DNA from 3 places in the Staphylococcus lloydii genome. Region 1 is predicted to be linked to each of the others. Evidence: riboswitches for the same ligand, from Rfam matches in the RefSeq annotation. Region 1 holds a riboswitch; each other region holds the start of a gene.
The links. Region 1 has a riboswitch for thiamine pyrophosphate ahead of tenA (thiaminase II). Riboswitches for the same ligand answer to the same signal wherever they lie in the genome.
Positions count from the first base shown of each region.

Region 2: another riboswitch for thiamine pyrophosphate. It lies ahead of ISP08_RS08625 (ECF transporter S component); the one in region 1 lies ahead of tenA (thiaminase II).
Region 3: another riboswitch for thiamine pyrophosphate. It lies ahead of ISP08_RS01520 (3-oxoacyl-ACP reductase); the one in region 1 lies ahead of tenA (thiaminase II).

Region 1 covers NZ_CP064056.1:878,652-889,264, reverse strand. Annotated here, with positions in the region: gene ISP08_RS04210 (FtsW/RodA/SpoVE family cell cycle protein) at 166-1,383, shown strand; gene ISP08_RS04205 (Lmo0850 family protein) at 1,430-1,570, opposite strand; gene csoZ (putative copper chaperone CsoZ) at 1,708-1,914, opposite strand; gene csoR (copper-sensing transcriptional repressor CsoR) at 1,928-2,221, opposite strand; gene cls (cardiolipin synthase) at 2,361-3,845, shown strand; gene ISP08_RS04185 (HD domain-containing protein) at 3,865-4,506, shown strand; gene yidC (membrane protein insertase YidC) at 4,570-5,436, opposite strand; gene thiE (thiamine phosphate synthase) at 5,533-6,162, opposite strand; gene thiM (hydroxyethylthiazole kinase) at 6,166-6,954, opposite strand; gene thiD (bifunctional hydroxymethylpyrimidine kinase/phosphomethylpyrimidine kinase) at 6,947-7,771, opposite strand; gene tenA (thiaminase II) at 7,774-8,454, opposite strand; TPP riboswitch at 8,531-8,628, opposite strand; gene ISP08_RS04155 (transglycosylase family protein) at 8,754-9,494, opposite strand; gene ISP08_RS04150 (single-stranded DNA-binding protein) at 9,936-10,322, opposite strand; gene ISP08_RS04145 (YwpF-like family protein) at 10,512-10,613, shown strand, end outside.
Region 2 covers NZ_CP064056.1:1,768,400-1,779,012, reverse strand. Annotated here, with positions in the region: gene purD (phosphoribosylamine--glycine ligase) at 1-888, shown strand, start outside; gene ISP08_RS08635 (energy-coupling factor transporter transmembrane component T family protein) at 958-1,764, opposite strand; gene ISP08_RS08630 (ABC transporter ATP-binding protein) at 1,757-3,163, opposite strand; gene ISP08_RS08625 (ECF transporter S component) at 3,176-3,751, opposite strand; TPP riboswitch at 3,841-3,941, opposite strand; gene graF (glycopeptide resistance-associated protein GraF) at 4,023-4,157, opposite strand; gene auxA (lipoteichoic acid stability factor AuxA) at 4,431-5,720, shown strand; gene ISP08_RS08610 (class I SAM-dependent rRNA methyltransferase) at 5,930-7,099, shown strand; gene ISP08_RS08605 (DUF697 domain-containing protein) at 7,157-7,699, shown strand; gene ISP08_RS08600 (phosphocarrier protein HPr) at 7,876-8,142, shown strand; gene ptsP (phosphoenolpyruvate--protein phosphotransferase) at 8,145-9,860, shown strand; gene ISP08_RS08590 (glutaredoxin family protein) at 9,909-10,142, opposite strand; gene ISP08_RS08585 (cytochrome ubiquinol oxidase subunit I) at 10,346-10,613, shown strand, end outside.
Region 3 covers NZ_CP064056.1:339,458-350,070, reverse strand. Annotated here, with positions in the region: gene ISP08_RS01525 (LLM class flavin-dependent oxidoreductase) at 1-1,006, opposite strand, end outside; gene ISP08_RS01520 (3-oxoacyl-ACP reductase) at 1,035-1,787, opposite strand; TPP riboswitch at 1,940-2,043, opposite strand; gene fadX (fatty acid degradation protein FadX) at 2,300-3,868, shown strand; gene fadD (long-chain-fatty-acid--CoA ligase FadD) at 3,892-5,415, shown strand; gene fadE (acyl-CoA dehydrogenase FadE) at 5,497-6,702, shown strand; gene fadB (3-hydroxyacyl-CoA dehydrogenase/crotonase FadB) at 6,737-8,992, shown strand; gene ISP08_RS01495 (thiolase family protein) at 9,024-10,208, shown strand; gene ISP08_RS01490 (catalase) at 10,348-10,613, opposite strand, start outside.

The DNA of each region.
Region 1 (10,613 bases):
TTTTTAATAAAGTGTTATTTAAAGAACCCTACACATTAAGAAATATACTAATATTTATAACTAATTTTATTGAAACTTAACTAGTATTGTTCTAGCAATATAATAGAAAGTTCGGTAAAATCAAAATATAATACATAAATTAGATTTTATTTTAAGGAGTATGCAATGAGTAATTCACGTCGTTCAAGAGAAGACAGTTGGATGCGTCGCGTCGATTGGATTTTAGTTGGCTTTATCGTAATATTAGCTATAATTAGTGTGAGTATCATACATTCTGCTATGGGTGGCGGTCAATATAGCTCTAACTTTAGTGAAAGACAAATATTTTATTATGTGTTAGGTGCCATAATTGCCGGCTTAATAATGATTGTCTCTCCTAAAAAACTAATTAAATACAGTTATTTATTGTACTTTATATTATGTTTTGCTTTATTCGTCTTAATCATCATTCCAGAAACACCTTTTACTCCTGTAATCAATGGTGCTAAAAGTTGGTACAAACTAGGCCCAATTAGTGTCCAACCTTCTGAATTCATGAAAATAGTTTTGATGTTAGCACTAGCGAAATTAGTAATGAAACATAATAAGTTTACTTTCAACAAATCACTTGAAACAGATTTAAAATTATTATTCAAGATTATTGGTATATCACTCTTACCAATGGCACTCATTTTGTTACAAAATGACTTAGGTACTACATTAGTACTTTGCGCTATTATAGTCGGCGTTATTATCGTCAGTGGTATTACATGGAAATTACTAGCACCACTCTTTATAGTCGGTATAGCCTTTGCGTCGAGTATTTTATTGACAATGATATATAAACCTTCATTAATAGAAAGTTTATTAGGCGTTAAAACCTATCAATTAGGAAGAATTAGTTCATGGTTAGATCCTTATACTTATAGTAGTGGAGACGGGTACCATTTAACTGAATCTCTAAAAGCGATTGGTTCAGGACAATTGCTAGGTAAAGGCTTTAATCATGGTGAAGTCTACATTCCAGAAAACCACACCGACTTTATTTTTTCAGTAATCGGTGAAGAGTTTGGTTTTATAGGTTCGGTTATTCTATTACTTATATTCCTAGGTTTAATCTTCCATTTAGTGCGACTAGCGACAACTGATGAAAGTCCATTTAATAAGATCTTTCTTATTGGATATGTATCATTGTTATTATTCCATATTTTACAAAATATCGGTATGACTATTCAGTTGCTTCCAATAACTGGTATCCCTTTACCGTTTATAAGTTATGGTGGTAGTTCGTTGTGGAGTTTAATGTGCGGAATTGGTGTTTGTCTTTCTATATATTATCACCAACCAAAGCGCTTTAACGAAGATGCAGATACTACACCACTACGACAATCAACAACAAATTAATAGGCAACAAAAAAAGGACTTAGCTACTTCGCTAGGTCCTTTTTGACTATTTCAATTCGTTAGTGGTTTTCACAGTAGTTGGTAAAGTATGCATAACTTCAAATCTTGATTTCGTTTTCTTTATGTTTACCCCTAATGATGATAATAGCTTAACTACGTTTTGTAATTTGTCGTTGTTCTTATTCATATCATCACTCCTAACTGTCTGGCTTCTACTTCATCATACCCTATTTTAATATATGTTACTACACAAAATTGCGATTTTTTTCATTTTTATGAATATTTTTTACAACGTGTTTCTTTTTTTATAAGTTCTTCAATTTTTTAAAAGATTATTGTATAACCTTTATCATAAATTTCTTTTTCTATATTGTTTAAATTAGCCGGTGTAGTAAAAGTGACTTGAATAGAACTATTTTGACTATCAACATTAGCTTGGTGAACACCTATAATATTTAATAAATGTTGCGTTAACGATTCCGCCTGCTCAGCAGTATTAAGACCTGCTACTAAAATTACTTTTGTTACCATAATATAGTCTCCATTAGTCTTTCATTAATTTTTGAAATGTAACTAACAATTCCTCCATGGCTGCTTCGTTCTCACCATTATCAATCTTTTCCATAATACAACTCTTCATATGGTGATCTAATAATTTAGTGGCTACACTATTCAAAGCTGAACGTGTTGCTCTAATTTGTGTTAACACATCATCACAATAAACGTCTTCATCAATCATACGATTGATTGCTTTGACTTGACCTTCAATTCGATTTAAACGTGATTTTAAATTATTTTTAGTCTGTGTAGAGTGATGGGCTTGAGATACTTCAGTCATAAATACCCTCTCCTATGATATATTTAAGCTTATCGTATACCCATAACGGGTATGAGTCAAATGATAAAAATTATATCACATGTTATAATAACAAAGACTTTGTACGATTTAAATATGATGTTGTTTTGGGGGAATATATATGATGGAAACGTGGTCAATCGCACTTCATCAATCTAATGTCGTATTAAACATTATATTTATTAGTGCATTTGCGTTAAATTTAATATTTGCATTTACGATTATATTTTTAGAAAGACGGACAGCTGGAGCTATTTGGGCTTGGCTTTTAGTGCTTGTTTTGTTGCCTTTATTAGGATTCGTCTTGTACTTATTATTCGGACGACAAATTCAACGTAATCATATTTTTAAAATTGATGAAAAAGATAAAATCGGCATCCAAATGATTGTAAATGAACAGTTAGAAGCATTAAAAAATGATAACTTTTCAAAAGGTAATCATCAAATTGTTAAATTTAAAGATATGGTGCAAATGCTTCTTTATAATAATGCAGCCTTTTTAACGACAGATAATGATGTAACGATTTATACAGATGGTAGAAAGAAATTCGATGCACTACTTGAAGACATTCATAACGCTAAAGATTATATACATATTCAGTATTACATTTTTCGTCATGATGATTTAGGTAAAAGTATTTTAACTGCATTGGAACAAAAGCTAGATGAAGGTTTAGAAGTTAAAATGCTATATGATGATATGGGTTCGAGGTCATTGTCACTTAAGGATTTTAAAACATTTCGTCAAAAAGGAGGAAAAGTAGAAGCTTTCTTCCCTTCTAAACTTCCTTTAATAAATTTAAGAATGAATAATCGTAACCATAGAAAAATTGTCGTTATTGATGGCAAAATTGGTTATGTTGGTGGCTTTAATGTCGGTGACGAATATTTAGGACTTAAAAAGAAATTTGGCTATTGGAGAGACACGCACTTACGCATCGTAGGTGATGCAGTGAACGCGCTCCAATTACGCTATATGCTCGATTGGAATGCACAGGCAACGCGTTCTAATTTAAGTTATCAAGACCGTTATTTCCCAGATGTAAATTATGCCGGTAACATAGGTATTCAAATCGCATCGAGTGGACCAGATGAAGAATGGGAACAAATAAAATATGGTTATTTAAAAATGATTTCCTCTGCTAAAAAGAGCATTTTTATACAATCACCCTACTTCATACCAGACCAAGCCTTTTTAGATGCAGTAAAAATAGCTGCATTAGGTGGCGTAAATGTTAATATTATGATTCCTGATAAGCCTGATCATCCATTTGTTTATTGGGCAACTTATAACAACGTCGCAAGTTTATTAGATGCCGGGGTCAATATTTTCCAATATCGAGATGGCTTTTTGCATTCAAAATGCGTCATTATTGATGATGAAGTTGCTAGCGTTGGTACAACTAATATGGATCATAGAAGTTTCACGTTGAATTTTGAAATTAACGCTTTTATTTACGACACTGAAGTCGCAAAACAATTACGTGCAGAATTCGAAAAAGATCTTTTAGTTTCATATAGACTGACAAAAGAACTATACACGCAACGTAGCTTATGGGTTAAGTTCAAAGAAGGTATTGCCAGATTATTGTCTCCAATTTTATAAACTATAGAGGTGAAAGCAGATGAATCAACAAGAGCAATTGAATAGTGCGCGTACTTTTATGACTACGTTTCATAAAAATGATTATTCAGGCCATGATATCGCACATATTAATCGAGTTGAACGTTTAGCTTTATATATAGCGCAACGAGAGCAACCTGTCGATACCTTTATAATAAACATGGCAAGTCTTCTACATGATACGGTTGATTCAAAATTAACAAATACCGAAGAAGCTACGTACAAACTTCGTACATTCTTATCATCAATACAAATCAATCATAATGATAGTGAAGCCATACTTCATATCATCAATCATATGAGTTATAGCCATGCTAAAGAGCATCATACAGTGTTATCAAAAGAAGGACAAATCGTCCGTGACGCTGACCGTTTAGATGCATTAGGTGCTATCGGTATTGCTCGTACTTTCCAATTTGCTGGTGCATATGACGAACCTATGTGGATTGATGAAATAGACTATCAGTCATTAAATAATGATACTTATAGCTTGGCTAATTTATCACCTTCTGCTATTAAACATTTTTATGAAAAGCTATTTAATTTAAAAGAATTAATGCATACTGAGACTGCATATGCTATAGCTAAAAAGCGACACGCATTCATGCAACAATTCGTTCGTCAATTTTTCGAAGAATGGTAACTTAAAAGATAGTTCAAATACAAAAAGCGTCTTTCAAAATATTGAAAGACGCTTTTACTTTAATTATTTTTTCTTACCTTTTTTAGATACAACTTGTGTATTTTTCGCTTTGTTGCCGTCGCCATTTTTGTCTTTGTTCATTGCTTCTAACATTGGTGCAACTTCTCTTTTGGCAACTCTTGAATAGTATATGTTCGCAAAATGCGTTTGTACAATCAAGAATGCGGCACTGACTGACCAATATAAGCCAAGTGCTGAAGCAGAACTTAATGAAATCCACACGATCATGATTGGAGAAATAACCATCATCATGTAACCCATTTGACGTTGTTCATTTGGCATACTTAAACTTGATACATAAGCTTGCAAGAAGTATAAAATACCAGCAATAATTGTTATCCAAATGTCTGGTTTAGATAAATCAAACCATAAGAAATTCGGATGCTCAGTAAATCCACCACTGGATGATTTCAAAACGAAATATAAGCCCATAATGACTGGCATTTGAATTAACACTGGTAAACAACCCAACATACTCTTCATAGGGTTCATATCATATTTTTTATAAACTTCCATCATTTCTTGATTGGCAGCCATTTTTTCTTCTTGCGTACGAGAACGTTTAACCTTCTCTTGAACCGCATCAATATCCGGTTTAGCCACCTTCATTTTTTCACGCATCATATGACTATTTCTATAATTTGATAACATGAATGGTAATAAAACTATACGTATAGCAACAACAATTACAATAATTGCTAGTCCATAGTCATTATTAAAACTAGTCCCTAACCAATGTAATAATTTATCCATTGGTTCAACAAATGTATTATAGAAGAATCCATTCCTGTTGCTCGGTTTAGAGTAGTCACATCCTGCTAGAAAGACCATTACTCCCAAAAGTAAAGGTAATAGCGCTTTTTTCTTCATTTTTCCACCTCTAATGATATATTCACACAAAAATCATTTTATCATATTAGTGTGCAAGTGAAAATCAAAAACATAATATTTTCACTATTAATCAATTTATTGTAAAAATTGGTGGACTGTTGTTTTTATATCATTACTTTGTGCGATTGCTGAAATCACTGATACACCATTGGCTTGAGCTTTCATAACCTGTTTATAGTTGGCTAATGAAATACCTCCAATGCCTACCATTGGGAAATCTTGTAATTTTTCTCGCAGTTTTAAAATCATTTCAGGACCAACGGGCGCATTTGCGTCATCTTTTGAAGAAGTCGGAAACATTGGCCCTACCCCAATATAGTCAACATGAGCCAAATCAGAATTTTGATATTCTTCAATATTGCCTACGCTTAAACCAATTATTTTATGTTGAAATTGCTGAGCAAAATGGGACACGTTTTCATCGTCTTGTCCAACATGAATACCATCAGCATCAATTGCTATTGCTAGAGAAACATCATCGTTTACTATAAATGGGACATTATAGGAGCGACATAATTCTTTTAATTTTATAGCAAGTAATTCTTTTTCTTTACCAATTAATGTTCCCTTACCTTTTTCCCTAAATTGGAACATTGTGATACCTGCATCTAAAGCCGCTTTGACTACATCTACTATGTCACGTTCATTACTTATATCTTGGGTACCACAAATGAAGTATAGCCTTAAATCATCTGGTTGGAACATTATTTACACCTCTTCTAATTGTTTTAACTGCATATATTCAGAGTGTTCAATCGTATATAGCTTATCAACAAAGCGTGTTAAAAATGAACCAGGGCCTATTGATGCTGTTTCACTCTCTGCTTGTTCAGCAGCAATATTAAAAATCGATACAGCTTCAATGACGTTATCAATAGATGGCGTTAAACTACGATTTAAAAAGCTAGCAATAACACCACCTAAGAGGCAACCAGCACCTGTTATTTTAGTTAACAATTGTGACCCATTAGATAATTTCACAATTTTGTCTTCTTGAGCAATAATATCTTCTTTGCCTGTTATTGCTATTGTCGTGTTAAATTTTTTCTGTGCACGTCGTGCAATATCAATGACGTCTAAGTTTTCTGCACTATCCGTGCCCTTCATCGTAGCATCTTCATCTATTAGAGATAAAATCTCTGAAGCATTTCCTTTAATAACAGTTACATCTACTTCTGATAAAAATTGATGGCAAAAGGATTTTCTAAATTGAGAAGCCCCTACTGCTACAGGATCAAAAACGATTGGCACACCTGAATTATTAGCAATATGCGCGATTTTTAACATATCTTCACTTTGAAGTTTATTAAGTGTGCCTATATTAATTAATAGTGCTGAAGCCACTTTAAAGAAATCTTCTGCTTCTTCTGGTGCTTCACTCATAGCAGGACTAGCACCTAAGCTTAATAATCCATTAGCAGTAAAATTCTTCACTACATCATTCGTGTAACATACGACTAAAGGATTTTGTTGACGAATCGTTTCTAAATTATTCATCATCTAAGCCCTCCTTTTTCATATATGCAAAATGGTTCACTGGGCCACGCCCTTTACCTATTTCGGGTGTATATTGAATTGCCATAGCTATAAATTTCTTCGCTTTTTGGACCGCTTCATGTATTGATTTACCTTTTGCTAATTCCGCAGTAATGACGGCGGAAAAAGTACAACCTGTACCATGAGTGTGTGGCGTGTCATAACGTGGTTCAGTAAATTTATAAACTTCATCTTTTGTAAATAAATAATCGGTTGAATTTTGCTTGTCATCATTTGCATGACCACCTTTAATCACAACGCCTTTACTTCCTATTTCATTTATAAAAATATGACCAGCCTTGTATACATCAGCTTCATTGTTAATTGTTAATCCTGTAATTTCTTCCGCCTCAGGAATATTAGGCGTAGCTACTGTAGCAAGTGGTAATAAAATAGACTTTAAATTCTTTTTACCTTCATCATCCATAAGTGAATCCCCACTTTTAGCAAGCATTACTGGATCAATAACGTATGGAATTTCTGGGTGTTTAGATATATATGATTGGATTAATTCCATCATTGGTTTAGACGCAATCATACCTGTTTTTAAAGCATGCGGTAATTCATCGTCATAAACACTTTCTAACTGTTCTTCTAACCATTGCGGATCCAAATTGTGAATATGTTGAACGCCTTTTGTATTTTGCGCCACGATACTTGTTATAGCTGCCATGCCATATACACCACATGCATGGAATGATTTTAAGTCTGCCATAACACCAGCCCCACCTGATGGGTCAGTTCCTGCAATTGTTAATGCTATTTTCGGTTTATTCATTATTATTTCCCTCCAAAATCCCATGATTCTTGTATATAAGCCATATTGAAAAAGTTTTGTTCATGCACTGTACTTTGTAAATAGCTTTCTTTAATATCGTCACGCTCTTGTTGTGAAATATGAGCTGTTAATTTATCTAATAATCTATCGAAAACATTAACGAGCTCTTCCATTTCTGTGCTATAAAAATCGAACCATTGAGCTAAAACACAATCTCTGTTTAAAGCATCATCTTTTATAGCTTTGCGAGCGATATATTGATAAACATATGGACATGGCGCCATCGCCGCTATCGTATGTGCCGCATTTTCTTTACTAAACGCATTATAATACATATGTTTTATATAATGGTCCCCGCTTGGTGGCCATACTTTCTCTTGTACAATGTCATTGTAATCTTCGCCTATATAATTAGCTATTATTTCATGCGCTTCAACTTCACCATCCACGATAAATTGTATTTGTTCTACCAAAAATTTTACGTCTTCTAAAGTAGATACTTTTGGAATAAGCAACGCATAAATATTGGCAAACTCTTTTAAGTAAGATGCATCGGCTCTTAAATAAAATCTTGCTGCTTCTTCCGATAAATCACCAGCAAGCATATGCTGAATGAAATTGTCATTATATATATTTTCTAATATAGGTTTTGCTGCTGTTCTTAAATCTTGTGAAAATGTCATTGTTAAAATTCCTCCTAATAAAAAAAACTACATTCCACGTAAGAATGTAGTACTAACTAGGCATAATTAATAAATCAAGCTCAGCAGACTACTTTCCTACGTTGGTACTAACCAAATCAGGTCGTAAGGGTCTGAATCAAATCATCTCAGCCAAAGGCTCCCCTAGTAGTTTTACTATAATGTTTTCTTATTAAAGATAACAAATCCCCGTGCAATTTGCAAAAGCGCAAGAAAAAAAAGCCCTGTCTTTTATAGACAGGACTTTTATTGGATATTACATTACATAATTTATACTTAAATTATGCAGTAACCCATTGTGAAGCACCTTCAGTGTTGTATAATTTCACTGCTGCTTTATCTTGTACTGATTCTGGAGCTGATGAAGCTGGTTGACCTTTATATTGTTCAGGTGCTACTGAATCCCATGTAGTTTGTAGGAATTGATATTTACCTGATGCACCAGTTGATGGGTTTGTAGCGTGGATGTCGCCACCTGATTCACGTTGTGCGATTTGTTTTAAGTGACCGTTAACGTTTACTGAAGAACCGCTGTCATCACTTGAACTTGATTCATTTGAGCTTGAAGTAGATTCTTGTTGTGGTTGTTGAGTTTGTTCAGTTTGTGGTGCTTGTTGTTGTTTAGGTTGTTCTTGAGTTTGAGCACTTTGTTGAGTTTGCTCTTGTTGTTTAGGTTGCTCTTGAGTTTGTTGTGTTTGTTGTTGTGGTTGAGCTTGTTCACTTTGTTGTGGTTGTTCTTGTTGAGTATTAGCTGCTTGATTACCATAACCGTTATAACTCCAAGACCAGCTTTGGCCATTTGAAGAAAAATGATAGTTAGTATTGTTTTGATCAAAGTTAATGTTATATGAACCTTCTTGAACTGGTTTTGCATTTAATTCAGAAGGGTTATTTTGTGCTAAGTTTGCTAAGTGCGCATGGTTAGCTCCAGTTGTTTCTGCTGCATCTGCATGATGTCCAGTTGCTAATCCTGTTACGCCTAATCCTACTGCTATAGTTGAAGTTAGTAATGTTTTTTTCATAATTTAAAAAATCCTCCTATAAGGTAATTAGTTTTATCATCAATTTGCAATTACCAATGTAACATCTGTAAAAAGACTGTAGGTTACAGTGAAATAAAAAAAATCGGCATTTTTTTACAACGTAATTACATTAAATAAAGGCCAAGTAAAACCTTTTGAAATTAATTTATACTTTCATGCCAGTTTTGAAAATTTATCAACTTCTGTTTTTCTTGTAATACATATGTAATAAATCTGATTTTTCTGTTTAAATTTAAGACTAAATTATCCATATATAAAACCAAAAAAGCTATTGCTATATGTATAATTAGACATATGCAATAGCCTTTAACAAGTATAATTATAATAGGATTGATAAGTTTGGTATGATGGTTGATAAAAAATGGTGGTTAGTTTATTAATGTGATTGAAATTGAGGATAAATCATTTCAGTTATATAGATTAATTCAAGGAGAATGTTAAATCAGTAGCGTCTTGATTACATGGTTCAATAATTTGGTTATGCTGTTGTTTTACTTTAGGAGACATAAATTTGATTGTATCAATGATGATTTCAGTAACATAATGCATTTGCCCTTCTTTTTCATATTTAGAAGATCGCATATGGCCAGTTACACCTACAAGTGCCCCTTTTAATAAGTAACGATAGATATTTTTAGCATTGTTTCCAAAAGCCTTACAAAATAAAAAATCACAATTTTGCTGTTGATCATTGCGCTTATAAGGTCTATCTATTGCGAGACATAATGAAACGTAGTCTGTTTCGTCCTTGCTAAAAAGTTGTGGATCTTTAGTTAGTCGTCCGACGACAACTATATTATTTATCATAGTTCACCTCCTTGTTAGCTATATCATAATTGGGTTACTTAATAGCGTCAAAAGCCAGTTTATTATAATACTAGGAAAAATTGTTTGCTATATTTTATAAAAATTGGCTTATCAAATTGAATTTACGTTATAATGGCATCATAATCTTATTTATTGTAAAAGTTAAATTTCTTTAATGGATGTGAGGCAATGAAAACATTTAAAGCTGTTAGATTCCAAATCGTTTCAGAAAACGGCGGTGTAACTGAATATGAATTGGAAGATGGTGTCATTATTAATAAAGAAAGTAGC
Region 2 (10,613 bases), 890 kb from region 1:
ACCGCTGATTATCAAGAGATAAATAATAAGGACAAAGCGTTAACATACATTGAACAATGTGATTACCCAATTGTTTTGAAAAAAGATGGTTTAGCCGCAGGTAAAGGCGTTATCATAGCGCAAAATTATGATGAGGCACTTGAAGCAGTACAAGCATTTTATGAAAATGGTGATGAACTTGTCGTTTTCGAAACATTTTTAGAAGGAGAAGAATTTTCACTGATGACCTTTGTTAATGGTGATTATGCAGTACCTTTCGATTGTATTGCACAAGATCATAAACGTGCATTTGATGACGACAAAGGGCCTAATACAGGCGGAATGGGAGCTTATTGTCCAGTTCCACACATCGGCGAAGATATATTACAGCAAACAAACGAAACGATAGCGCAACCGATAGCAAAAGCTATGTATGAGGAAGGTTATTCATTTTTTGGTGTATTATATATAGGTGCTATTATTACTAAAGAAGGTCCAAAAGTAATTGAATTTAATGCACGTTTTGGGGACCCTGAAGCGCAAGTGTTATTAAGTCGTATGGATAGCGACTTAATGCAACACATCATCGATCTAGAGCAAAAACGACCTATTCAATTTAAATGGAAAGATGATGCTTTTGTTGGTGTAATGTTGGCTTCGAAAGGATATCCAGGTACATACGAAAAAGGGGAGCGCGTTGCAGGCTTCACTTTAAATGGTAATTATTTTGTAAGTGGCCTTACGCTACAAAATGATGATTATGTAACAAGCGGTGGGAGAGTTATATTAGCTGTAGGACAAGGTGAAAATATCGAAAAAGCGAAGCAGCAAGCATACAATCTTGTAAGAAACATTGAAAGTGATGCTTTATACTATAGAAATGATATAAGCAATAAAGCGATAAAATAAAGTAAAAATAAACGTCAATTTTTATCTGATTAAGATAGAAATTGACGTTTTTGCTATTTATATGAGGCATTAATAAATATTATTAACTCTTACGTCATCAATGCTAGTAATAGGTATGAAGTGTGCCAATACAAAGGCTAAAGCTACTAACACAATCATCACGACGATTAAAATAATATCCTTATATGAAAATGGAACATAATAATAATACGTACGTGGACCATCTTTAAAGCCTTTTTTCTCCATAGCTACTGAAAGTTGATGTGCTTTTCTAATATTTTGACTTAGCATAGGAATTAATAAATGTTTAAAACGATTTAATCCTTTGTAGTTTTTTGAAGGTATCATTTGATAACGCATTTTTAACGTTCTTCTCAATTGTACAAATGAACTTAACATAAGAGGCACCATTCTTACTGCTGCCATAAAAGCATATGCGAACTTGGGCTTAACTTTTAAGTGCTGCATTAAACTATAAAAAATCATCACGATTTGCGAAGAGAATACGACTAACAAACCAAAGAATGAGACGGTCATCGTTCTTAACGAAAGATGTAGTCCTCTAATTAAGCTTTCTATAGAAATTTGAATGAAGCCGAGTTTAAATAACATATGCGTACCATTACCATAAAAAATCATAAATAGTGCCGACACTATACTGAATAGCATTGTGAAGAGTATAAATATAAATGTGACTCTTAATTTGATACCACTAAAAATCAATAAAAATAAAACCGTAAGTAACGCCAAGTAAATCATTAAATCAAATTGGTGAATTAATATTACTAAGAAAAATAATAATACTGATAGTGCCAATTTCGTAATAATATTAACATCATCTAAGAAGGTGTATCGTGTTTTCCATAAATCAAACATGTGCTTCACCTAACATTTCTACGAGTTGTTTATTTTCTACGTGTATTCTTCGTGTAGAATAGCGTTTTATAATTTCAGAATCATGCGTAACCATAACGATAGTTTGTCCTTTGTTAATACGTTCTTGAAACAATTTGATAAGATTAAATGTATTATGGCTATCTAAACCGAAAGTAGGTTCATCTAATAAGATGATTTCAGCCTCAGAACTTAATGCGGTAGCAACGCTTAAACGTCTTTTTTGTCCTACAGAAAGTTCAAAAGGGTGTTGATGTTTAACTTCAGTTAAATTCAGCTCGTGTAACATTGCTTCTGTTTTCTGCTGCGCTTCAGTATCGCTATAGTTTGAATATTGTACATATATTTCATCATAAACAGAGTTAGTGATAAATTGTAATTCAGGATTTTGATAAACTAAAAAGGCATGGTGTGCAATATCTTTTATCTTACGGATAATTTTATTGTTAAAATACATAGTTCCTTCATATTGAATAAGTTGCATTAAAGATTCTAATAAAGATGTTTTCCCACTTCCGTTAGCCCCAGTAATTGTAATCCATTCACCTTGATTTATCGTTAATTCATTGATTTTAATCAACGCGCGTTTGTCTCTTTTTATCGTGCATTGCTCGAGCCGAAGTTGGTAGTCTGTCTTTTCTACTGTATGTTGTTTGATAGGTTGAGGTGCATAATCCCAGGCTTTAGGATGCCAAACTCCATATTCGGTTAGTAGATGTTCATAGTTAGTTAATATTGATTGCGGTTGTTCATCTGCAATAATATTGCCGTCATAATCGAATAAAATGACTCTATCAATGTGTTCCCAAATATGAGCTACTTTATGTTCGACAATGAGTACGGTTTGATTAGTCCACAATGACTTAATTTTTGACCAAAGCGCTTCTGTCGCTTCAACGTCTAACATTGCAGTAGGTTCGTCTAGAAATAATGTGTTGGCATTTTGTAACAACGTTTCTGCAATTGCCAATTTTTGTTTCATACCACCACTTAATTGGTTTACATATTGGTCTTTATTTACAGACAAACCAACAGATTGCAAGGCTTTCGATATCTCTTCATCCATTTGTTCTCTCGGTACTTGTCTATTTTCTAAAATAAAAGCGAGTTCTTCATAGACTTTTGGCATACAAAATTGTGTATCAGGGTCTTGAAAAATAACACCACTATTTACATCTCTATCTAATTGATCATATTTTAATGGTAGTTCTATCAATTCAGGTACTATGCCGCTAAGTACATTTAACAAAGTACTCTTACCTGACCCTGAGGGTCCTAGTAATAGGACTTTTTCTTGTTCTTTAATTGTAATATCCAACCCATCAAAAATCTTTTTATTGGCGTTTGGGTATTTTAGGCGTAAATTTTTTGCTACTAACACATACAACGCTCCTTATAAATTATCGTAATCTTCTTTTGATGAGGGTCTAAATAATCTCGTAACACCTGTTTGATCGAGTGCCTTAACTATATAGTAAGAGAGTAGGCCAGCAACTAATATACCGCCTAACAAACGAAAAACAATGTAAAGTGTTAAGTTCCAACTTGTTAGCGATGCTAAGTAACCATAAGCAAAGTCTAACGGTAACGTTGAGATAGCAGTTAATAACCCTGCTAAAATTGCGACGATAGCTTTTCGGGATTTATATCTAAAAATTGCAAATATAATTTCACAGGCTAAACCTTGAACGAAAGCGTAAATCATTGTAGCGATATCGAAACGACCCATAATAATAGTTTCACCAGCACCGGCAGCAAATTCGGCTAATAAGGCAATACCTGCTTTGGGAATAATAAGGTAGGCCACTACAGCTGCCATAAACCAAGCGCCATAAGTAATTTCTTCTATATGAAGTCCAGATACTTGAAATGCTTTATACACGAAATTCCAAATATTATAGATAATTGCAAAAACGATAGCAATAAGTATTGTGACTAGTATTTCTGATAGTTTTAAACCTTTTGACATGTAACATTCCTCCATAAAAAAACGCACAACCTCTCTAGAAGTTGTGCGTAATTATAGGCATAATTATACAAAAAAATTAATGAATTAATAATTATAATTGTACACTTTCCTACGCTAGTCTCATCTAGATCAGGTTCAAAGGGTTTGAGGCAATCCTCATCTCAGTTACAAAACACCCCTAGTGCGTATATTAAGTTTTAATTTAACCTTAATGTATGCCTTTTAATATAGTTTGTCAAGACTGTAAGTAGAAATTTGACATCTTACATCCTTATTCAAATAAATCTTGAACGTTTTTCTTTGTTTCTTCGTGATTATCAGAACCATTTTCTTTTTTATCTTTTAGTTCATTTTCAGCATTTTTAGCTTGTTCAGCTGCGTCTTTGTGCATTTCTTCTTTACTCATAGGTAACCACTCCTTATTTTAGCGTTTTACTATATAAAGTTGTTATACAGATGTGTTTACCTCGTTCACAAGATTTAAAACAAATTAATTATATTACTATTGCAAGAAATCGTATAAATAAGGTATTCTTAACTAATTGAAGTTTGTTTAAAATAAAACAAACTGTGGAAAGTTTAATGTGTGTGTATTTTATATCATACTATAGACTTATTTATCGGTTTAATTAAAGACAAGATTCTTAAGTTCGTTTATAATAACTTTGAGGTGAATGGTATGTCGTTTTTGAAAAAACACGCCGAAATATTATATAGCTATGTAATTGGTATAGTGTCGATTTTGATAAGTGTCATTATATTACTTAATCTATCATTAATTAATAAACTTAATGGTAAAGATAAGATAGAATTACATATTCATAATGTTTGGGACTTTATTAATGCATTTTTCGGTGAAATTATTAGGGTGACGAGTAATTATATAGGTAGTTTCCCAGTTGTTAGTGCCATTATAATAATTCTATTTGGTGCTTTAGTTATTTATTTAGGTTTTACATTATATCGTACGACTAAATATGATTATGATATTTCCATATTCTTCTTAGTAGTAGGAATTTTATACTTCCTAATAACAATCATTTTAATGACACAAATTTATAGCTTCTTTGCGGTATTATTTATAGTGCCATTCGCTATTCATATAGGATATATCGTTTATAAAGACGAATTGAATCCTAATCATCGCAAGTATCACTATCTATGGATAATTTTTAGTTATGGCATTGTTTATCTATTGACGCAAATTGTACTATACAGTCGTATAGACAGCGATGAAATTTTACCAATAGATATCTTAAGTATTAATACATTCTTTTTAATCATGTGGATATTAGGACAAATGTCTATATGGAATTTCTTGTTTTTAAGAAGATCACTTCCACTTACTAAACAAGAATTAGGTGAAGAAGAGCCAGAACTTTCTCGCATGAGTAAAGATTCTATGACAAATCAAACAAAAGAACATTGGAAAAACTTACAAGATAGAACAACTGAATTTACGCGTAAAACACGTAGAAGTGTTGACTTACAGAAATTGCGTGATAAGAAAGATAAATTTATTAACAAATGGAAAGAAATTATAGATATTCAAGAAGATGACGTACCAAATTGGATGAAGAAGCCTAAATGGTTGAAGACTGCATACGTTGAATTATTTTGTGGTGCGGTTCTATTATTCTTTACATTGATTGAATTTAATAATAGAAATAGTTTATTCGTATCAGGTGAATGGGAAATTTCTCAAACACAATATGTGATTGAATGGGTGACACTACTATTATTAATGTTTGTAATTATTATTTACATTTTAACTACACTCACTAATTTCTTACGCGATAAATTTTATTATTTACAGCTATTTATGATTAGTTTGCTGTTCTTTAAATTACTTACAGAATTTGTAAATATCATGGTTCACGGATTGTTGTTATCTATTTTCATTACGCCAATTCTATTTATCATGTTAATTGCGGTTATCGTTTCATTTGTAATCAAACTAAGACATTAAAATAATTAGATTAATGCAACTTAATGGTTTTGTAATTGAGGCCATTAAGTTGTATTTTTTTGTGTTTTAAAGTTTATAAGTTGTTACAAACGCTACATTTTAGTAGAAATTAAGAGATTAAATATTCACATTTGTGATGTGCTACAGTGTAAACAACATGTTAAAATAAAAAGCGCTATAAACTATATATAAAGAAAGGTCGGCAAATTATGAAAACAGCCACTTTAAATAGAGGAAAAGAAACTAAATATAATAATCAATATCCATTAATTGAAGAAGACGATATATACGCACATGACCATTTAAAAGAAGGGGATTTATTTTATTTAGTGACAAATAAAGAGGAGTATATTGCAACGTGTTATGTTGGTAGACAACATAAAGGTATAGGTTGGGTACTAAGTTATGATAAAGAAGAAGAGATAAATGCGTCTTACTTTGAACGTTTATTTCACATTGCAAACGAAGAAAGGACTTATTTTTATAATTTAGATGGTACTTCTGCATTTAGATTGTTTAATAGTGAAGGTGATGGCGTTGGTGGTTTAACTATTGATAATTATAACGGTCATCTTTTAATTCAATGGTATTCAAAAGGAATTTACAAATTTAGATATTTAATATTGAAAGCAATTGAAGCGGTATTTGAATATACGTCTATATATGAAAAAATGCGTTTTAAAGATGAAACGTTAACGGGTGGTTATGTCACGGGTGAAGCTCCAGAATTCCCAATTGTAATTGAAGAAAACAATACTTTTTACAATGTGAATTTAGATGATGGCTTAATGACTGGTATCTTTTTAGACCAAAAAGAAGTACGTAAAAAGTTAAGAGACAAATTCTCAACAGAACGTGATGTTTTAAATTTATTTAGTTATACAGGTGCGTTTTCAGTTGTAGCTGCTAATGAAGCTAATAGTACTACGAGCGTTGATTTAGCTAATCGTTCACGTGGTCTTACAGAAGATAATTTTGGTTTGAATGGCATTGATCCTAAATCTCAATATATTTATGTAATGGATACTTTTGACTTCTTTAATTATGCACGTCGTCACGATCATTTTTACGATACGATTGTAATCGATCCACCAAGTTTTGCTAGAAATAAAAAGAAAACATTTTCTGTTACAAAAGATTATGACAAGTTAATTTTAGGTGCATTAGATATTTTAGGTCCAGACGGCAATCTGTTATTGTGCACGAACAATAGTACATTCTCACTCAAAGCATTTAAAAAAGTAATTAATGATACATTGGATAATGCCGATGTAGATTATGAATTGATAGAAGTCATGGGATTGCCTAAAGATTTCAAAACACATCCACATTACAAACCTTCCAAATATTTAAAAGCTATCTTCTTGCAAATTAAATAATTTATTGAAAAAAGGGTATTTAAATTATTAAGCGCACAAATGGAGGAGTAGATTAAAATGGGAATTAAAAATAAAGTTACAAATAAATTAACTAATAAATTCGGTAATAAAGTATTAAATATTGAAGAAATTGATGCTAAAAATAATTTACCAACAACTAATGACGAAATTGCAAATCGTAGAGAACGTGCAGAAGCACTAATTAGAAAAAAAGCTATATTATCGTCTAGTGTCAGCATTGTACCAATACCAGGTTTAGATTTTGGTGTGGACTTGAAGTTAATGAGAGACATTATTGAAGATATTAATAAAATTTATGGTGTTGATCATAAGCAAGTTAATAATTTAGGTGATGATGTAAAAGAACGTATTTATACGGCTGCTGCAATTCAAGGGAGCCAATTCGTTGGTAGAAAAGTGTCTAGTACCTTATTGAAAGTAGTAATTAGAGATGTGGCTAAACGTACAGCTGCTAAACAAACAAAGTGGTTCCCTATAGTAGGGCAAGCTATATCTGCGTCAATTAGTTATTATTTCATGAAAAAAATAGGGCAAGATCACGTAGAAAAATGCGAAAAAGTAATTCGCTCAATAATATAAAGAAATTTTTAAGTCGTAGCGCTTTCAAAAAACAGGGAAATAATCGCTGATTATTATCATGTCTAGGGCTTAACGAATTGAATTTATATAATTTTTTTGGTAATGTAAACGTATAAAACTATGTTAAGTTTTATAATAAACTAACAATTCTAACTATATGAAGGAGATTTACACATATGGAACAAAAATCTTACGTAATTATTGATGAAACAGGTATTCACGCACGTCCAGCAACGATGCTTGTACAAACTGCTTCAAAATTCGATTCTGATATTCAATTAGAATACAATAGCAAAAAAGTAAACTTAAAATCTATTATGGGTGTTATGAGTTTAGGTGTAGGTAAAGATGCTGAAATCACAATTTATGTAGATGGTAGCGATGAAGCAGAAGCAATTGATGCAATTACAGAAGTATTATCTAAAGAAGGACTTACTGAATAATTATGACTAATTATATTAAGGGGATTGCTGCTTCTGATGGTGTGGCAATAGCTAAGGCTTATTTACTAGTTGAGCCAGACTTATCATTCGACAATGAGAAGATTGCTGATGCATCTGCTGAAGTAGAAAAATTTCAAAAGGCTATCAATACATCTAAAATTGAATTAACTAAAATTAGAAATAATGCTGAACAAAATTTAGGTGCTGATAAAGCAGCTATTTTTGACGCGCACTTATTAGTTTTAGATGATCCAGAGTTAATTCAACCAATCGAAGACAAAATTAAAAATGACCAGGTTAATGCACCTACAGCGTTAACTGAAGTTACAGACCAATTTATCGCTATCTTTGAAGGCATGGACAATGAATACATGAAAGAACGTGCTGCAGATATTCGCGATGTGAGAAAACGAATTTTAGCAAACTTATTAGGCGTTGAATTACCAAACCCTAGTATGATTGATGAAAGCGTTGTTATAATTGGTAATGATTTAACACCTTCAGACACTGCGCAATTAAATAAAGAATTTGTACAAGGTTTTGTTACTAATATTGGTGGCAGAACTTCACACTCTGCTATTATGAGTCGTTCTTTGGAAATTGCTGCTGTTGTAGGTACTAAATCAATCACTGATGAAGTTCAACAAGGTGATATGATAGTCGTTGACGGTTTAACTGGGGAAGTTATTGTTAATCCTACTGATGACGAAGTTATCGCTTATCAAAATAAACGTGAACGTTTCTTTGAAGATAAAAAAGATTTACAAAAGTTACGTGATGAAGAGTCAGTAACATTAGACGGTAATCATGTAGAATTAGCAGCTAATATTGGTACGCCAAACGATATTAAAGGTGTATTAGAAAATGGTGCTGAAGGTATTGGTTTATACCGTACTGAATTCTTATACATGGGTAGAGACCAGTTGCCAACTGAAGATGAACAGTTTGAGGCATACAAAGAAGTAATTGAGTCAATGGAAGGTAAAAGAGTTGTCGTGCGTACATTAGATGTAGGTGGCGATAAAGAACTTCCTTACTTAAACTTACCTGACGAAATGAATCCGTTCTTAGGTTATAGAGCAATTCGTTTATGTCTAGATCAACCAGATATTTTCAGACCACAATTACGTGCTTTATTGCGTGCTTCAGCGTACGGTAAATTGAATATTATGTTCCCAATGGTTGCAACTATTCAAGAATTCCGCGATGCTAAAGCATTATTAGAAGAAGAAAGAGCAAACTTAAAACAAGAAGGTGTTGAAGTTTCTGATGATATCGAATTAGGTATCATGGTAGAAATTCCTTCTACTGCTGCTTTAGCAGATGTCTTTGCTAAAGAAGTTGACTTCTTCAGCATTGGTACTAATGACTTAATCCAATACACTATGGCAGCGGACCGCATGTCAGAACGTGTTTCATACTTATATCAACCTTATAACCCTGCGATTCTTCGTTTAGTTAAACAAGTAATCGAAGCTTCACATAATGAAGGTAAATGGACTGGTATGTGTGGCGAAATGGCTGGAGATGAAATTGCTATTCCATTATTATTAGGTTTAGGATTAGATGAATTCTCTATGAGTGCTACTTCAATCTTGAAAGCACGTCGTCAAATCAAAGAATTAAGTCAGTCTGAAATGCAAGAATTAGCTAATCGTGCAATTAATGCAGCAACTTCAGAAGAAGTTCAAACATTAGTTAAACAATATACTAAATAGTAAATTAAAAGAAGTTTATTAAGTGTAGCACTTAATAAACTTCTTTTTTTATTCAATATTTAGTTCAGCGTTGATTTTGTCCATGTCAATTTGGTACATAGGCTCATTATTTAAAAGAATAAATGGTGTTGCAAAAGCATCATAATCTATCATTTCGTTGCGATATGTTGAGTTTAAAGAAATGTTTTTCTCAGTATAATCAACATTTTTTTCAGTTAAATAATTTTTAATAAACGTGCAAGGTGGACAATCATTTTGTGAATAGATAATAACATTAGACATTTAATACAAAATCCTTTCAAAGTGAAATACTATTTCATAATATAAGAGATACAACATAAGAAATCAAGTTTGTGAACTGTCTGTGACACGTCATTAATTTGTCAATTTTCAAATGAACCATAACAATTCCATCCATGAAAACAGCGAGTTATAATAAAAATATATTGTGATTTTTGTCACAAATTCAGGAAAAAGGTGATTTTATGGATTCAGTAGAAATAGCGCGTTTCCTCACAGGAATGACGCTAGCCGTTCATATAATTTTTGCGACGATTGGTGTTGGAATGCCTTTAATGTTTGCAATTGCAGAATTCTTAGGAATTAAAAAGAATGATCCAAGCTATACTGCATTAGCGAAACGTTGGTCAAAAGGTTATACAATCACTGTCGCAGTCGGCGTTGTGACAGGAACAATTATCGGATTACAGTTGTCACTACTATGGCCGACATTTATGCAAATGGGTGGCCACG
Region 3 (10,613 bases), 540 kb from region 1:
TTTCATAACGGCCAATCGGTCCTTCGAATTCATTTAAAGCAGGTAACTCTGGCACCGGTTCATCTAATGGCCATGTCGAACAATCTTGTTGGACGAAAAAACTTAATTGTTTCAATGCTTTTTCTATTGGCATATGTTTATCTAAATATGTTTTTTTAGCTAATGCTTCTTCATAAGTATCTCCAACGTAAGTCACCAAACCTGGAAATACTTGAATGTAATCATGTCTATTCATTTTCTCTAATTGCACATCTAACTTTTGTCGATAGTTACGCGCCTGTGTTAAATTCCAAGATACTGAGTATACGGCATCTGCGTATTTAGCTGCAAGTGCAATACCTTGTTCCGAAGCACCTGCTTGCATCGCCACAGGTTTGCCTTGTGGACTTTGAGGTGTCGTTAATGGGCCTTGCACATGATAATACTTACCCGAATGAGAAATCGGCTTGATTTGTTGTGCATCAATAAGTTCTCCTGTAGTACGATTATATCCTAAAGCCTCCACGTCCCATGACACCATCAGTTTATTCATCACTTGCGCAAACTCATCTGCTTTACCATAACGTTCTGAATGGTTAGGCAATTTTGTCATACTATGATTCATTGCTTCTAAATCTGTCATCGAAGTGACTAAGTTCCACCCAACGCGACCGTTCGTAATGTGCTCTAAGCTTAAAAGTTGTCTTGCCGCTGTAAACGGATTAGCAAAACTACTTGAAATTGTTGCGACTAAACCTACATGTTTCGTCACTTGAGAAATAGCTGTTAAATTAATTAAAGGATCGTACCAAAATGACGGCATATCATCATTACCAGATACTTGTAATGCTTGATTATCCGCAAAAAACACCGCATCAAAATAACCTCTTTCAGCAAGTTGAGCTAACGATTGATAATATGCTATATCACCAATGCGTTCAACTGAAGAATCTTCCATTAACCATGCCCCAGAGTGATGGCCACAACCAATTAATAGCACTCCAATATGAAGTTGACGTTTATCCATAAAATATACTCCTTTATATCACTATGTTTTAATTCATTGTTAAGCCACCGTCGACAGTGTAATTTTGTCCAGTGATACCACGTGCATCATCTGAAGCTAAAAAGGCCACCATATTCGCAACATGTTGCGGTGTCGTCACTTGGCGTAACGGTGTCGTTTGCGCAATAATATCAAACACTTCTGGCGTTGTAGCAGCGCTTGCATCAGTCGTTTTTAATAATCCTCCTGAAACCACATTTGCTGTAATACCATATTGACCTAATTCAGCCGCAATATTACGTGTAAAACCAATTAATCCAGCTTTTGCCGTCGTATATTGGTGATAAGGTACGACTGGGTTTTGATATAGATTTGTTCCTATACTAATAATGCTACCTTGCTGACGTTCTTTAAATTGAGGCACGACACTTTGGGTAACATTAAAAGCAGCTTTTAACGTCCCGTCTATTTGCTGCTGGTAATCTTCCCATACTAATTCTGTAAATGATTGTTGGGCAGTAGGATCGAATTTAAAGTCTACTAATGCATTGTTTACTATCACATCAATGCGCCCAAAATTTTTAGTCCCTTGTGCAATCATTTTATCTACCGCTTCACGTTGCGTCACATCACCTTGAATGGCAATTGCGTTATCAGAACCCAATTCATCTACTAAATCTTGAGCCGCCTGTTCACTATGACAGTAATTAATAATTACCTTCTGACCTTGTGCTACTAATGTTTTCACAATCGTTGCACCTAAACCTCTACTACTCCCCGTCACTAAAATTACTTTCGACATAATATTTCACTCCTATAGTTAGATTTATAATTAAAAATTGCCACGTGAACGTGTCTATGTAGTGTCAAAACAACAAAAACGCGACCTCCAATTATGGAAGCCGCGTCAAAAATACATCTTAATATATAATAAAGCGTCAGCGCTTAAATTATAGTTTGACGAACACACTTCCCTACGCTAGTTCCAACTAGATCAGGTTCAAAGGGTTTGAGGAAATCCTCATCTCAGTGCAAAAATGACACCCCTAGTGGTTATTTAATTATTACTTTAAATGTATGTGCTTCATTACATAATGTCAAGTTGCCTCCTTCAAACCTCCTCCAACAACAATAAATTTACAATATAACTGATTTTTTATACTTTTATTAAAACAAAACTCTTTAAATTATAAGTTTTTATTATTATGAACTATTAAAACTTTTACATCATTTTTACACTATGGTATATTCTATGTAAGGGCTTACATATTCGAAAGGAGGCAGTCTTCCTATGAGAACTTGTGATGTTATGCAATGAAAATTATTACAGCAAAAGAACTAAAAACTTTAGTGAAAAGTCATGACACCATTGCCCTTTCAGCATTGTCAGTAGGTAATTTACCAGTAGAAATATTAAAACACCTGATTGACTATTATGACGAAACGCAACAATTAGATAATTTAACAATAATGGTTGCTAATGATATTAGTGACTACGCTGGAGATGGTGTCGATTTAGACGCATTTATTAAACGTAAAATGGTAAAGCGTTTAATATTAAGCATTATAATAGCTTCACCCGCTACAATCTCAGCAATAAAAAATAGTGAAGTAGAAGCCTACTTTTTACCCCAAGGCGTTATGACTACGAATTATCGTAATCAAACTTTTGCCAACCCAGGTACAATAACAACGATAGGCTTACATACAACGGTGGATCCTAGATATACAGGTGGCAAAGCAAATGTTCGAACGAGTGAGGACTTAGTACAATTAACGAAAGTAAATGGTAAGGAATACCTACTCTACCAATTTCCTGAAGTTGATGTAGTCCTGTTACGAGGAACTTACGCAGATCGACAAGGTAACATTTATATGGATCATGAAGCACATCTTAGCGAAGCATATAGTGTTGCACTAGCTGCACATAGAAACAACGGCAAAGTGATTGTACAAGTTAAAGCTGTTGTTGAAGATGGTAGCTTTAAACCAACAGATGTATTTATACCAAGTGCCCTAGTTGACTACGTTATGGTAAACGACAATCCACGTTACCATAAACAAGTTGTTCAAACTTATTATGACCCTGCATTGTCTGGACATTATAAAGTATTAGATATGCCTGGTCCCTACATTAAAATGAGTTCACGTAAAGTCATCTTACGACGGGCAGCACAATTTTTAACACAAGGTGATATGGTTAGCATTGGATTTGGTATAAACAATGAATTATCTAATTTATTAGTTGAAGAAGGTGTACGTGATTTAGTACATCTCAATATCGATACAGGCGTCTTTGATGGTTATATCGGTAGTAATGACTATTTGAGTATGCACTACAATTTAAGTGCACGTATGCGTCACGAAATGACATGGGATTTTATTTATAATGGTGGGCTAGACATTGCATATTTGAGTTTTGCTGAAATAGACCAACATGGCAATGTAAATGTCTCTTCTTATGGCAATAAATTAAATGGCTGCGGTGGCTTTATAGACATAAGCCAAACTGTTGATACCATTGTTTTTTCTGGCTCATTAGTTGTCGGGGGTCAACTAGATTGTGTACATAATAAATTAGTAATCAACGAAGATGGTAAGGCTACTAAATTTGTAGACGAAGTACGCAACGTAGATTTTAATGCCGAATACGCACTATCCAAAGCTCAGACTGTTTATTATGTGACTGAGCGCGCGGTATTCCAACTTACAAATTCAGGTTTGAAGTTAATCGAAATCGCACCAGGTGTAGACATAGAAAGAGATATATTAGCGAATATGTCATTTAAACCTATTGTTCCTGACGACATAGGTTTAATGGATGCTAGTATGTTTCAAGAACATTGGGGTAATTTACACAAAACGTTAGGGAGCAATAGTTAACCGATTACAAGGGGGTACAAACTATGAATTTCGATTGGATTAAGACAAGAGCTATATTTGAAGAAGAGAAACCTGCAATTATTGACCCAGCTAAAGGCACTGAGTGGACATACCAACAATTAAATATCCGTGCAGAAAACTTGGCATCACATTTACGTGAACAAGGCACAGAGCGCGGTGACGTCATAGGTATTTTCGGACCAAATGACGTTGCGATTTTAGATTTATTATTCGCTTCTATAAAATTAGGCGCCGTATTTCTACCTATAAATTGGCGTTTAAATCCAGAAGAAATTTCAACCATCGTAGAAGATTCGGGCGTTAAAAAAATTTTTTACGAGACTAAACATCTATCATCTCTAACTAAAATAGATGAGTCACTATTATATATGGATATCAATTCTCAGGAATACGATAATATCGTAGATCCTTCTCATCATAATGTATTTGAAAGTGTTGAATTACAGGGGGACGATTTAGCATCGCTATTATATACAAGTGGTACAACTGGAGTTCCAAAAGGTGTTATGTTCTCGCATGATTCTTTTGTAAGTAACGGCATAAATTTAAACCATACACTACCAACTTATCCGACAGACGTTTCAATAGTCGCGTTACCACTGTTCCACGTATTTGGTTTTAATGATTTAACATTACCAGCATTGTTCAATGGTGGCACACTTGTGTTGCAACGCTATTTTAACGCTGAAGAACTCAATAATCTCATGATGGAATATAAACCAGACTATATGTTACTTATTCCAACAATGTTATATGCAATGCTTGTGGCAGATAATTTTAATCCTGAAGGCTACCAAAGTGTACGTTATTTAATACAAGGTGGTTCTCCACCACTGCCAGCAGTACAGGCAAAATTATTAAATATGAATATTGCACTTATTAATGGTTATGGTCTAACTGAGGCGCCTATTGTTTCTGTAAATACAGTAAGCAATTCAAAACTTAAGCCTAAATCAATCGGAAATCCTGTCATTTTCACTGAAGTACGTATCTTTGATGATGATTTTAACGAAGTAGCGACAGGTGAAATTGGTGAATTAGGCGTACGTGGCAAAAACGTTACGCCAGGTTATTGGAACAAGCCAGAAGCTACGGCAAAAAGTTTTCATGATAATTTCTTTTTAACTGGTGATCTGGCGACAATTGATGAAGATGGTGATGTATATATTGTTGACCGTAAGAAAGAGATGATTATTACCGGAGGGGAAAACGTACTACCATCAGAAGTTGAAGCGGTATTATCAGAGCATCCATTAGTCGCACAATGTGTCGTCGTAGGCTATACAAGTCCTAAATACGGCGAATCCGTATCGGCTGCAGTAGTTTTAACGGAAGCGGATGACAATTTTGAAGAGAAATTAGATGCCTTCGCACGTGAAAAACTAGGTGGCTATAAAGTGCCTAGAATGTATTTAAGTATTAATCATATGCCATTAAACTCAACATCCAAACCAGATAAACTCGCATTACAGCAACGTATGAATGAAAAAGCTGAGCAATTACATCAAGGTGATGAGTTGGCATAAATGCAACACCTACTTAAATACTATAAAAATTTTTACCTGTCTATGTAAGCGCTATCATAACAATTATTGGAGGTTTTATATATGTCCACAAAAACTGAAATATTAAAAGAATTATATCCAGAAGATACGTTAAATATCGCTAAAGAATTAACTGAAGGTGAAGTTAAATTTTTAAAACAGTTAGACGACATGTTAGAAAACAATTATCGTGATTCAATTAATGATCACTGGGCTAATGCCACAATTCCAGAAGGCTTCTTCGAAGAATTAGGCAAATTAGATTATTTTAATAATCCCCTACTCTTTGAAGGACGTGGCGATGCAAAGACTACAAGCCAAATGTTCCAATTTTTCTTATCTTATACAGTAGCAAGATTTGACGTCTCACTCGTTACTTTATTAGGCGTACACCAAGGCTTAGGCCATAATGCATTCTTATTTGGAGGTAGTAAAGAGCAAGTTGCTTATTATGTTCCAAAATTGCAATCTCATGAACTACGTACTTGTTTTGCATTAACTGAGCCAAACCACGGCTCTGACGTAGCAGGCGGTTTAGAAACTGTCGCAACAAAAGATGGAGATAAATGGGTTCTAAATGGTGAAAAGAAATGGATTGGTGGCGCACATTTATCAGACGTTATACCAGTATTCGCAGTTGATGCAGAAACTAAAAAGCCTAAATGTTTTATCGTTCGTCCAGAACAAGAAGGCGTAGAGATTGATATTCTTCAAAATAAGATCGCATTAAAAATTGTGCCTAACGCACATATTAAATTAACAAATGTCGTCGTTGAAGAACAAGAACGTCTACAAAATATTAATAGCTTCAAAGATGTGGCTAAAATACTTTATTCAACTCGTGCTGGTGTAGCATATATGTCTACTGGCGCTATGGCTGGAGCTTTACGTGCCACTTTAAAATACGTTAAAGAGCGTAAACAGTTCGGCAAAGAAATTAGTAAGTTCCAATTAATCCAAGAAAAATTAGCCATGATGCAAGGTAACTTATCACAAGCAATGGCTATGTCGGCACAACTTGCACGCATGCAAGCAAATGGCGAGTACGATGAAGTAGCAACTTCAACGGCTAAAATGATGAACTCATTACGCTTCAGAGAATCCGCTGCAATGGGTCGTGGCATCACAGGCGGTAACGGCATCTTAGCTGAATACGACATCGCAAGATTTTTCTCAGACGCAGAAGCAATTTACACATATGAAGGTACACACGAAGTGAATGCTTTAGTTATCGGTAGAGCTCTTACTGGCGACTCTGCATTTATCTAATATGACTAATTAATAATCACTTGGAGGTATTTATATGACTATACGCAAAGCAACAGTATTAGGTGCTGGCACAATGGGCAGTCAAATCGCTGCCCTATTCGTAAATGCTGGTTTGAAAGTAAAATTGTTAGATATCGTAATAGATGACAATGATCCAAACAAGATTTCTAAAAAAGCATATGAAACGATTACCAATAAAAAAAGACCGATGTTATTTAATTTAGATTATGCTTCGAATTTAACTTACGGTAACTTTCAAGAAGATTTAGCCCATGATGATGCAGACATTTATATCGAAGCAGTCAAAGAAGATGTAGACGTTAAACACCAAATATGGCAACAAGTGCAACAACATGCTAAAGAAGGCGCAATCTTTGCAACGAACACTTCTGGTATCCCTATTGAATCTATCGCGCAAGCGTTCAATGACGACACGAGACAAAGATTTTTAGGATTACATTTCTTTAATCCACCACGCATTATGAAATTAGCAGAAATTATTCCTAATGAGCATACAGAAAACGCCGTTATTGAGAGCGTTAAATCTTTTGCCGAAGACATATTAGGTAAAGGTACTGTCGTAGCAAATGACGTTGCAGGCTTTGTTGCCAATAGAGTCGGTACGCAATCTATGAATGATGTGATGTACAGAGCAGAGCAACAAGGTTTTTCTATTACAGAAGTCGATGCGCTAACTGGACGTGCTATCGGTAGACCTAATACGGGTACTTATGGACTTACTGATTTAGTTGGTCTTGATATAGCTCAAACAGTAACGGACGGTATGCGACGCGTGCCTGAAGAGCAACCCTATTTCAAGGAAGTTCAATTAAGTAAGAAACTTTTTGAAGCTGGCGCATTAGGTCGTAAAACAAAACAAGGTTTTTACAAGAAAGAAAATAAAAAACGACTCGTATTGGACCCTGAAAAAAATGAATATGTAGAACCACAACAGCCTACAATTGATATCTTAGGCCAATTCAATAAAGATTTAGCACACAATCTAGACGTTATTTTCAACGCTACAGACGATGCCGGTAAATTTTTATGGGAAACATTAAGAAATAATTTCTATTACGCGGCAATTAACGTTCCAAAAGCCGCAGCCGATTTTAAAGACATAGATCGTGCTATCGTTTGGGGCTTCAACTGGAAAAAAGGACCTTTCCAATTATGGGACTTAATGGGCTTTGACCGAGTTAAAGACCGCATTAAAGACGAAATTGGTGATTTACCTGATTGGGTCGACAAACAACAAGGTTCATTCTATGCTGAAAATGAATCTATTGAACGCGTAACTGATGTTTCTAACTTTATCGACAGCGAAGTTTGGGACAAAGAAGACTCAAATTTATCTGTAGCTAATAAAGATCAACTATTATTAAAACTACAAAGTAAAAATAACGTTATCACAAATGAATTTGTCGAAGATTTAAATGACGCTATAGATACATTGGAAAATGGTGATTACACAAGCATGGTTATTTATGCTGATGGCAATAACTTTAGCGTCGGTGCTAACTTATTTATGATGAAAAAGGCACACGAAGATGGTCTTGTAGAATCACAAGTTAAACCAGCAGTAGAAAGACTACATTATGTGTTTAGTCGTTTAAAATATGCGCTTAAGCCTATCGTCACTGCGACACAAGGTAAAACTTTAGGTGGCGGTTGCGAACTCGTTATGCATTCACCTTTCGTCGTAGCATATAGCGAAACATATATAGGCTTAGTCGAAACTGGCGTTGGCTTATTGCCAAGCGGTGGTGGACTTGCAGAAATAGCTACAAGAGTATTAAGTGCAGATCATCAAAACGATGATAAACAAGCTACAATGAGCAAAATTTTGATGAATATTGGCTTAGCCAAAGTAGCAACTAATGCACATGAGGCTGTCAGATATGGTTATTTAAAAGAGACAGATACAATCATAATGAATAAAGAAAAACGTATCGAAATCGCGCTCAAACGCGCACGTTATGAATCAGAAACAAATTACATGCCTGCACCAAAAGAAAACTTTATCGCCCTAGGTAAAGACTTTAAAGCATTGGCACAAGGCCAATTAGATGCACAACGCTTAGGTCACTTTATTAGTGATTACGATTATGAAATCACGCTTAAAATCGCAGACATCTTAGCTGGCGGTGATTTACCACGTAATACCTATGTGAACCAACGCTACTTACAAAATTTAGAAAAAGCTGGATTTGTTGAACTACTACAAAATAGTAAAACGTATGACAGAATTTCTCATATGTTAAAAACAGGCAAACCATTACGCAACTAATTATAAGTAAGAGAAGAGAGGATGAAGTGAAATGCGAGATGCATATATCGTAGCTTATGGTCGTTCGGCAGCAAGTAAGGCTAAGGGAGGTGCTATGTTTCATGAAAGACCAGATGAAGTGGCAGGACAAGTACTTAAAGGCGTACTTGAACGCGTAGATGGCCAATTTGATCCGAGTATGGTTGAAGACGTGATTGTCGGCAATGCCTTTCCTGAAGGCTTGCAAGGTCAAAACATTGCACGTACGATTGCCCTATTAGCTGGCATGCCAGATAGTGTACCTGGCCAAACAGTAAACCGCTATTGTTCATCCGGTTTACAAACAATAGCTACTGCAGCAAACCAAATTAAAGCTGGCCAAGGCGACATATTAGTGGCTGGCGGCATAGAATTGATGAGTGCGGTACCTATGGGCGGGAATGAACCAACGAATAATCCAATTTTACAAGATGAAGACCGTGGTGTGTCTTATCCAATGGGCTTTACAGCGGAAATGGTCGCAGAAACTTATAATGTTTCACGTGAAGACCAAGATGCTTACGCCGTTCAAAGTCATCAACGTGCAAAAGCAGCACAAGATGCGCATAAATTTGATGACGAAATTATACCTATTGAAGTTAATGACGTGAATTATAACAGCAACGGGCCAGTCGTATCCAAAGTTCAGTTTAAAACAGATGAAATGATTCGTCCTGATACTAATATAGAAGACTTATCACAATTACGTACAGTCTTTAAAGCGGACGGCACAGTAACTGCCGGAACTTCTGCACCATTAACAGATGGTAGTGGTTTCGTTGTACTTATGTCTGGTGATAAAGTTAAAGAATTAGGTGTGACACCTATTGCACGTTTCGTTGGGTTTAAAGCAGTCGGTGTTGATCCAAAACTTATGGGTATCGGCCCTGCTTACGCTATTCCAGAAGTATTGAAAGAAAGTGGTTTATCTATCGAAGATATTGACTTAACAGAATTAAATGAAGCCTTTGCTTCACAAACGCTTGCATCAATGAGAGAAACTGGACTAGACAAAGATAAAACAAACGTTAACGGAGGCGCTATCGCCTTAGGTCACCCATTAGGTGCTACTGGTGCGATGTTAACTAGTCGCTTACTAGCAGAAATGAAAAAACGTCCAGATACTAAATACGGTATGGTAACGATGTGTATCGGTGTCGGCATGGGTGCAGCAGGCATTTTCGAATACGTACGTTAAACTTTAATTTCTAAATAGCAACAAAGCCTAGCAGATTTGTGCTTATCTGCTAGGCTCTTTTTATATTCAACTGCTTATATTTGAATTGTCGCTCATAACAAAAAGAGAACTGAAATAAATCAGTTCTCAATGAATCAAATTATCTATCCCAATATCTTGCACGGCCAAATGCTTCAACAATCGTTTCAGGATTGTCTGAAATAAAGACACCTGGCGCATCTAGTTTTAATTTTGCTTCTTTTAATTGCTCTGCAGCCTGTTCATTAAACACTAATGGTTTGTTGTGTTTATAAGCCATTTCAGCAAATGATTCTGCATCTGGATTTAAGTCTGAACCGTCTGATAATACAATTAGACTATCAAATAATGTTGGATGTGCAGTTGCATAAGTTTCTGTAACGCCAA